Regions from separate parts of the Micromonospora sp. NPDC047670 genome, predicted to be linked through region 1. Evidence: riboswitches for the same ligand, from Rfam matches in the RefSeq annotation. Region 1 holds a riboswitch; the other holds the start of a gene.
The links. A riboswitch is a leader RNA that binds a small molecule or an ion and turns the genes downstream of it on or off. The one in region 1 is predicted to bind thiamine pyrophosphate.
Positions count from the first base shown of each region.

Region 1 (4,204 bases):
AGCAGCCGCACCCCGCAGCGGTCGAGCAGGTCCAGCAGGCCGCCCGCCGTGCCGGGGGCGGTGTCGACCCGGCGCAGGGCCAGGGTGACCAGCTCGGTGCCGGAGGCGCGGATCGCGTCCTCCAGCACGCGCAGGTTCGCCGCGCCGCCGGTGCCGAGGATCAGTCGGGACGTGAAGCTCACGCCGCCCAGGTCGAAGCTCACCGCGTCACCCGCCCTGGGCGGCGCTGAGCACCTCGACCCGGTCGCCGTCGCGCAGCACCGTCGCCGGCCAGCCCGTACGCGGCACGACCTCCCCGTTGACCGCGACGGCGAGGCCGCGCTGCTGGTCGGTGACCGCGCGGACCAGGTCCGCCACCGTCGAGCCGCCGGGCAGGCTGCGCCCGACGCCGTTCACCGTCAGTTCCACGTGTGCTCCTCCTCGGGTGCGGACGCTCCGGGCCCGGTCCGACCGTCGACGGCCGGGGCCGCCGTCGCGACGGTGGCTGCCGGCGCGAACCGGTCCGGGGTGAAGGGGGCGAGCAGCGGGTCCGCCGCCCCCGTGACGACCAGGTCGGCGATCAGGTCGGCGGTGACGGGAGTGAGCACGATGCCGTGCCGGTGGTGCCCGGTCGCGGCGAGCACGCCCGGCCGGTCCGGCAGCGGGCCGAGGATCGGGGCGTTGTCCGGGGTGCCCGGGCGCAGGCCGGCGATCGCCTCGATGAGGTCGTACTCCGCCAACTCCGGCAGCAGGTCGACGGCGGCGCGGAGCAGGCGCAGCACCGCCCCGGCGGAGACGTCGGTGTCGGCGCGCTCCTCCACGGTCGCGCCCACCACCACCTCCCCGTCGTGGCGAGGGACGAGGTAGACGTGCTCGCCGTCGGCGTACCCCCGGATGACGTGCCGGAAGCCCGGCGCGACGCCGCCGGGCGCGCGGAGCCGCAGCACCTGGCCCTTCACCGGCCGCACCGGCAACCCGGTCAGGGCCGCCGCGCCGCAGCCGGCCGCGACCACCGTGACGCGGGCGTCCACGTCGGACAGTCGGCGCACGGCCGTCGGCACCAGCGCGGCGCCGGCCCGCTCGGCGGCCACCCGCAGCGCCGGCACCAGCCGACGCGGGTCGACCTGGTGGTCGGTGGCGGCGAACGCGCCGCCGCGCACCCGGGGCGCCAGCGCCGGCTCGCGGTCCCGCAGCGCCGAGGGGCGCAGCGGCGTCACCGGCAGTCCGAGCCCCTGCTGGTACGCCCACAGCCGCCGCGCCTCGGCCAGGTCGTCGGCGGTGAGCCCGACCATCAGGGTGCCCTCGCTCCGGTAGCCGATGTCCGCGCCGGTGGCGGCGGTCAGCTCGGCGGCGAAGGCCGGCCAGCGGGCGGCGGAAGCGGTCAGCAGTCCGGTCAGCTCGTGCTCACCGAAGTACGCCTCGGCGACCGGGGCGAGCATCCCTGCGGCGACGTGGGACGCGCCGGAACCCGGGGCGGGGTCGTGTACGACGACGCGGAGCCCGCGCGCCGCGCAGCGCCAGGCGATGCCCAACCCGACCGGTCCCGCCCCCACCACGGCGACGTCCGGTCGGCTCAGCACCCCAGCGCTCCCAGCAGCTCCGCTGTTGCCCGGGCCGGATCGGCCGCCCCGGACAGCGCCCCCACCACCGCCACCCCGTACGCCCCGGCGGCCAGCAGCGCGGGTGCGTTCGCGGCGGTCACCCCACCGATCGCGATGACCGGCACGGCCACCGCCTCGGCGACGGCGCGTACCCCGGCCGGGCCGATCGGCGCCGGCAGGCCGGTCTTGGTGTCGGTGGCGTGGCAGGGGCCCACGCCCAGGTAGCTGGCCCCGGCGGCGACCGCCTCGGCGGCCGCCCCCGGTTCGCGGGCGGTGGCCCCGAGCACGGCGGCGGGGCCGAGCACCCGGCGGGCGGCCCCGACCGGCAGGTCGTCCGCGCCGACGTGCCCGCCGGCGGCGCCCACCGCCAGCGCCACGTGCAGCCGGTCGTTGACCAGGCAGGTGGCGTCGTACCGGGCGCAGAGCGCGAGCGCCCGGCGGGCCAGGTCGTACGCCTCCCGGTCGGTCGCGTCGTCGGTGACGCGGACCTGTACGACCAGCTCGGCGCGGGCCACCGGCAGGGCGGCCCGCAGCACGGTCAGCGGATCCCGCCCGGGTCGGGTGTCGGTGATGAGATGCAGTCGCCCCAGGGACGGCACGGCAACACTCCTCCCTGCGCCGGCATTACCCGGATCAGGTTCGACGGTCGGGGGCTCTCAGCCCCCCTCTCAGCCCGGTGCACCGGGCTCCCGTGGGTCACTTGCGCGTGTCACCGTACGACGGATCGCCGGATCCGCCAAGGGCGGAACGCGGATTTCACATCGAGCGTCCGATCCCGACGATCGGGGCGGCGGGTGAGGGTTCGGTTACGCCATGCTGTCGGGATACCCTCCGCCGCACGGGTTCCGCGCCGTCCGGCGTTCCGCCCCTTCCGCGGCGGCGACGTGCGGGCGGCGGAAGGGCCTCGACACCGGGCCGCGGTGTCGAGGCCCTGCCGGCGTGGCTCAGAGGATGGCGCGCAGGGCGTCGAGGTCCTCGTCGGTGGGCTGCCAGGCGCCCGCCTCCGCGTTGGCCCGCACCTGCTCGGGCGTGGTGGCGCCAGCGATCACCGACGTCACCGCCGGCTGGGCGGCCAGCCCGCCGATCGCCACCTGGAGCATCGACAGCGCTCGCTCGGCCGCGTACGCCTCGATCGCCTCGATGGTGTCCCAGTCGGCGGCGGCGAGGCGCTGGGCGTAGCGGCCGCCACCGGCGAGCCGGCTGCCGGCCGGCGGGGCCTGGTCGCGCCTGTACTTGCCGGTGAGCAGCCCGTTGGCCAGCGGGAAGAACGGCAGCATGCCGAGGCCGAACCGCTCGCAGGCGGGGATGACCTCGGTCTCCACCGAGCGTTCCAGCAGGCTGTAGTGGTTCTGCGCGCTGATGAACCGGGACCGGCCGTTGGACGACGCCACCCAGTCCGCGTCGGCGATCTGCCAGCCGGCGAAGTTGGAGTTGCCCAGGTAGCGCACCTTGCCGGCGCGGACCAGATCGTCGAGCGCGGCGAGCGTCTCGTCGATCGGGGTGCCGGGATCGGGCTCGTGCATCTGGTACAGGTCGATGTGGTCGGTGCCGAGCCGGCGCAGCGACGCCTCCACGGCCCGGGCGATGTAGCGCCGCGCGCCCCGGGCGCCGAAGTCCGGGCCGTTGAGCCCGTGCATGTCCATGCCGAACTTGGTGGCCACGACCACGTCGTCGCGCCGGCCCTTGAGCGCCTGGCCCAGCAGTTCCTCGGAGCCGCCCTGCGGCTCGCCGTAGATGTCGGCGGTGTCGAAGAAGTTGATCCCGGCGTCGAGCGCGGCGTCGACCACCGCCCGGGTGCCGTCGAGGTCGAGCTTGCGGCCGAAGTTGTTGCAGCCGATGCCGACCACGGACACCACGAGCCCGGAGTCGCCCAGCCGGCGATAGGTCATCTCAGTCACGAGATCAACCCTATGCCGGCCGGCCCGGCCCGCGCCGCGTACCTCGGGTTCAGTCGAGCACGTCGGCGACGAGTCGACGGGCGGCGGAGAGCGTGGCGGCGGGTTCGTCCGGGGTGTGCCCGACAGCGCCGAGCAGCGCGTGTGACCGCCGGGCGAAGTCGGGCGGGGCGCCCGGCAGCCGCCCGGCGGAAGCGATAATGCCCTCCTCGTCGACCAGCCACCGCGACGACCCCCGCCGACCGCGCAGAGGCGGTCGGCCAGGTCGGCGGGGATCACGCCACGTCCCAGACCGGCTCCGGGGTCTCCACCACCTCGTTGTCGCCGCGGAAGAGCACGAACCGGTCGAAGGAGCGGGTGAACCAGCGGTCGTGGGTCACCGCCACCACGGTGCCCTCGAACGCGGTCAGCCCGGCCTCCAACGCCTCGGCCGAGGCGAGGTCGAGGTTGTCGGTGGGCTCGTCGAGCAGCAGCAGCGTCGCGCCGGACAGCTCCAGCAGCAGCACCAGGAAGCGCGCCTGCTGCCCGCCGGAGAGCGTGCCGAAGCGCTGGTCGCCCTGCCCGGCCAGCTCGTAGCGGCTCAGCGCCGCCATCGCCGCGTGCCGGTCCATGCCGGCCCGGTGTTCGTCGCCCCGCCAGAGGATCTCGACGAGCGTCTTCGCCATCAGCTCCGGCCGGTCGTGGGTCTGCGAGAAGTGTCCCGGCCGCACCCGCGCGCCGAGCCGGGCC
Region 1 covers NZ_JBIDDA010000004.1:157,672-161,875, forward strand. The annotation lists gene ACGF7U_RS11790 (thiazole synthase) at 1-203, opposite strand, end outside; gene thiS (sulfur carrier protein ThiS) at 208-408, opposite strand; gene thiO (glycine oxidase ThiO) at 399-1,559, opposite strand; gene thiE (thiamine phosphate synthase) at 1,553-2,179, opposite strand; TPP riboswitch at 2,174-2,282, opposite strand; gene ACGF7U_RS11810 (aldo/keto reductase) at 2,525-3,469, opposite strand; gene ACGF7U_RS11815 (ABC-F family ATP-binding cassette domain-containing protein) at 3,751-4,204, opposite strand, start outside.

Region 2 (4,204 bases), on a different contig from region 1:
GCGCGATGTACGCCGAGCGGGCCTTCTGCCCCGGATCCTCGGCCAGCGCGTGCGCCATCGCGGCGGGGTGCGGCACGGAAACCGCGGTCAGCGTGCGGACCCGCTGCGGGTGACGGGCCGCCAGGTCCCAGGCCACCATCGCGCCCCAGTCGTGCCCCACCAGGTGCGCCGCGTCGACGCCCAGCGCGTCCAGCACGGCCATCGCGTCGGCCGCCAGCTCCGGCATCCGGTACGCCTCGACCGCCTCGGGCCGCGCGCCGGGCGAGTAGCCGCGCTGGTCGAGCGCGTACGTGCGCAGGCCGGCGGCGTGCAGGGCCGGGACCACGTCGTCCCACTCCCCGCTGTGCTGCGGGAAGCCGTGCAGCAGCAGGACGGGCGCGCCGCCCTCCGGACCGCCGACGCGTACGTCGAACGTGAGGCCCCGGGCGTCGATCCGCATGATCGCCAGCCTACCCAGGGCGGGCGCGGGTCACTCGTACTGACGTCGGGGCACGGGCACCTGCCGCCAGGACTCCACGTCCAGGTACGGGATCTCGGCGTCGTTGACCGGGTCCCGGGCGATCCGGTCGCTGTAGCGGCCGGTCACCTCGATCCAGGTGTCGTCGGCGAGCCCCTCGGGCACGGCGCCGGTCAGGCCCAGCTTGACCGGCCGCCCGTCGGCGGCGCAGCAGGAGAGCACGATGCGGGCCAGCAGCGGCCGGCCGTCGGGGCCAGTGGTGACGAAGCCGGTCAGCCGGACCCGGCGTTGCCCGATGGAGGCGCCCCGGTCGAACAGCGCCCGGGAGGCGTAGTCGAGCACGGTGACCTGCGCCGGGTCGCCGGCGGGCAGGGGCGGGTAGTCGGAGGGTTGCTGCCGGGCGGAGAGCGCGGTGCCGGCCTGCCCCGCCGCGTACGAGCCGAGGGCGGGCGGGGCGACCAGGAGCAGGCCCAGCACCGGCAGGATCAGCAGCCAGCCCACCCGCGGCTCGTGGTGGCCGTGCCCGTCGTGGTCGGCGTCGTGCCCGTCGGCCGACGGGGGCGCGCCGGTGCGCCGCAGGAGCGGGCGCAGCTCGTACCAGAGGGTCATGACCGCGGCGACCACCAGCAGCAGGCCCGCGGCGACGAGGAAGGGACGCAGCCCCTCCTTGACGTAGCGCAGGTGCAGGTCGGTGAGGCTGGCCCGGACCACCGCGCCCCCGAGCAGCAGCAGGACGACGGCCTGCGCCTGCCGGTTCACAGCAGCACCGCCCCGGTCGCGGCGGCGACCGCCACGGCCACCGCGAGGGTGGCGGGGGCGAACCGCAGCGCGAACCGCCGGCCGAAGACGCCGGCCTGCATCGCGATGAGCTTGAGGTCGACCATCGGCCCCACCACCAGGAAGACAAGTCGGGAGGTCAGCGAGAACTGCGACAGCGAGGCGGCGACGAAGGCGTCGGCCTCGGAGCAGAGGGAGAGCAGCACCGCGAGCACGGCCAGCGCGAGCACCGAGAGCACCGGCTCGTCGGCGAGGGTCTGCAACCAGCGCTCGGGCACGACGACGTTGATCGTGGCGGCGGCCGCCGCGCCTATCACCAGGAACCCGCCGGCGTGCGTGACGTCGTGCCGGACCGCCGCCCAGAACGCCCGCCCGCGCGAGCCGTCGTCCAGCTCGGGCCGGCGGGGCAGCCGGATCCAGTCGGCCCGGCCGAGGCGCAGCCACAGCCAGCCCATGACCATCGCGACGACGAGGCTCGCCACGCCGCGGCCGAGAACCATCTCCGGGTCGTCGGGGAACGCCACCGCGGTGGCGGTGAGCACGATCGGGTTGATCGCCGGGGCGGCGAGCAGGAAGGCCAGCGCGGCGGCCGGGGTGACCCCGCGCCGGATCAGCGACCCGGCGATCGGCACCGAACCGCACTCGCAGCCGGGGAGCACCACGCCCGCCGCGCTCGCCACCGGCACCGCGAGCGCGGGGTGTCGCGGCAGCGCCCGGGCCCAGAACGACCGGGGCACGAAGACCGCGATCACCGCGGAGAGGACCACGCCGAAGACCAGGAACGGCACCGCCTGCACCATGACCGAGACGAAGACGGTGGTCCAGGTCTGCAGCCGGGGCGCGGACAGTGCGCGGGCGATCGGTTCCCGGAAGACGACCAGCAGGACCAGCAGGCCCGCGAGCACCTCGACGGACCCGGGCCGCCAGGCTCCGCCGCCCGCCGGCTCCGTCGGCGGTACGTCCGGCGCGGCCGCGCCGACCGCCCCCCGCCCGCCTTCGGGCGCCCCGCGGTCAACCTCGGATGTCACGTACGTGCCCCTCTGCCGCTTGTGCCGGTGGCCGCCCGGAGACTACCGGCCGGAATCGACGGGGTCGATCGAACGCGCGGGTGACCTGCGAAAAGATCACTTTGCTCGATGATCTTCAAAGGTGTTAGCGTCGGCGCGACAACTTCACATCCGACAGGGGAGCGCACAGCGCTGAGAGTGCGGGCACCGCCCGCAGACCCTCGAACCTGATCTGGGTAATGCCAGCGCAGGGAGTTCGGTCGACCTCCAGCCGCGTCGACGTCCGGCACACCGGGCGCGGCGTGCGTCTTCTCCTGGTTCGCGTTCAGGACTGGGAGCACATCATGCGAGACAACACGACCACCCGGTGGCGCACACTCGACGTCGTCGTCGCCGCGGTGATCGCGGTGGCGTTCGGCGTCATCTTCTGGGCCTGGGGGCTGCTGTGGCGGGCCGTCGACCCGGCGTTCGCGTTCTTCCCGGCCGGCCAGGCGATCATGTACGGCGTGTGGCTGGTCCCGGCCGTGCTCGGCGGCCTGGTGGTCCGCAAGCCCGGCGCGGCGCTCTTCTGTGAGGCGGTGGCCGCGACGGTCTCCGCGCTGCTCGGCTCCGAGTGGGGCGGCATCACCATCGTCCAGGGCCTGATCCAGGGGCTCGGCGCCGAGGTGGCGTTCGCCGCGTTCCGGTACCGCTCGTTCCGGCTGCCCACCGCGCTGCTCGCCGGCGCGCTGACCGGCCTGGGCGCGGCGCTGTTCGACTTCTTCGTCTGGAACGTCGACTACGCGCTCGGCAGCTACCGGATCCCGTACGCCCTGCTCACCGTCGTCAGCGCCACGGTCGTCGCCGGCGCCGGCGGGTGGGCGCTCACCCGCGCCCTGGCCGGCACGGGCGCCCTGGACCGTTTCCCCGCCGGCCGCGAACGCGCCGCCATCTGACCCGCGCCCACCGAACCGACCCGACGGAACCGCGTTGACCATGAGGTTGTCGCCCGCACCCGCCGCGTCGAACGGCGACAACCCCGCCGTCGGCGGGCGGGAGAGGGTGTGCCGAACATGGGAGCGGTGACGCTGCGGGGGTTCGGGTGGCGGCACGCCGGTCGTCGGGCATGGGCGGTGCGCGGGGTGGACCTGCGCGTCGAGGCCGGTGAGCGGGTGCTGCTGCTGGGGCCGTCGGGGGCCGGCAAGAGCACCCTGCTCGCCGCGCTGGCCGGATTGCTGCCGGAGGACTCGGGCGAGCAGGAGGGCACCGTCGAGATCGACGGGCTCGACCCCCGCAAGGGCCGGGAGCGGGTCGGCATCGTCTTCCAGGACCCGGAGACCCAGCTCGTGATGGCCCGCAGCGGCGACGACGTGGCGTTCGGATTGGAGAACCGCGGGGTTCCCGCCGACGAGATCTGGCCCCGCGTCGACGAGGCGCTGGCCCGGGTCGGCTTCCCGTACCCGCGGGACCGGCCCACCGCCGCCCTCTCCGGCGGCGAGCAGCAACGCCTCGCCCTGGCCGGGGTGCTGGCCCTGCGTCCCGGGCTACTGCTGCTCGACGAGCCGACCGCCAACCTGGACCCGGCCGGCGCCGCGCTGATCCGGGCGGCGGTGGCCGGCGCGCTGGACGCCGACACCACGCTGATCCTGGTCGAGCACCGGGTCGCCGAGGCGCTGCCCCTGGTCGACCGGGTGGTCGTGCTCGAACCGTCGGGCGGCGTCCGCGCGGACGGCACACCCGAGGCCGTCTTCGGCACGCACGGCGACGCGCTCGCCGCCGAGGGCGTCTGGGTGCCCGGCCGCACCGTGCCGCCCCGCCACGCCGCCGCGCCGGCCGGCGACGTGCTGCTCACCGCCGACCGGCTCGGCCTGCCGCCCCGGCTGGCCGCCGTCGACCTGGCGGTACGCGCCGGCGAGACGCTCGCCGTGCTCGGCCCGAACGGGGCCGGGAAGTCCACCCTCGCGCTGCTGCTCGGCGGGCTGCT
Region 2 covers NZ_JBIDDA010000020.1:85,793-89,996, reverse strand. The annotation lists gene ACGF7U_RS29690 (alpha/beta fold hydrolase) at 1-439, opposite strand, end outside; gene ACGF7U_RS29685 (TIGR03943 family putative permease subunit) at 470-1,216, opposite strand; gene ACGF7U_RS29680 (permease) at 1,213-2,262, opposite strand; TPP riboswitch at 2,408-2,513, shown strand; gene ACGF7U_RS29675 (ECF transporter S component) at 2,586-3,176, shown strand; gene ACGF7U_RS29670 (ABC transporter ATP-binding protein) at 3,294-4,204, shown strand, end outside.
Region 2: another riboswitch for thiamine pyrophosphate. It lies ahead of ACGF7U_RS29675 (ECF transporter S component); the one in region 1 lies ahead of thiE (thiamine phosphate synthase).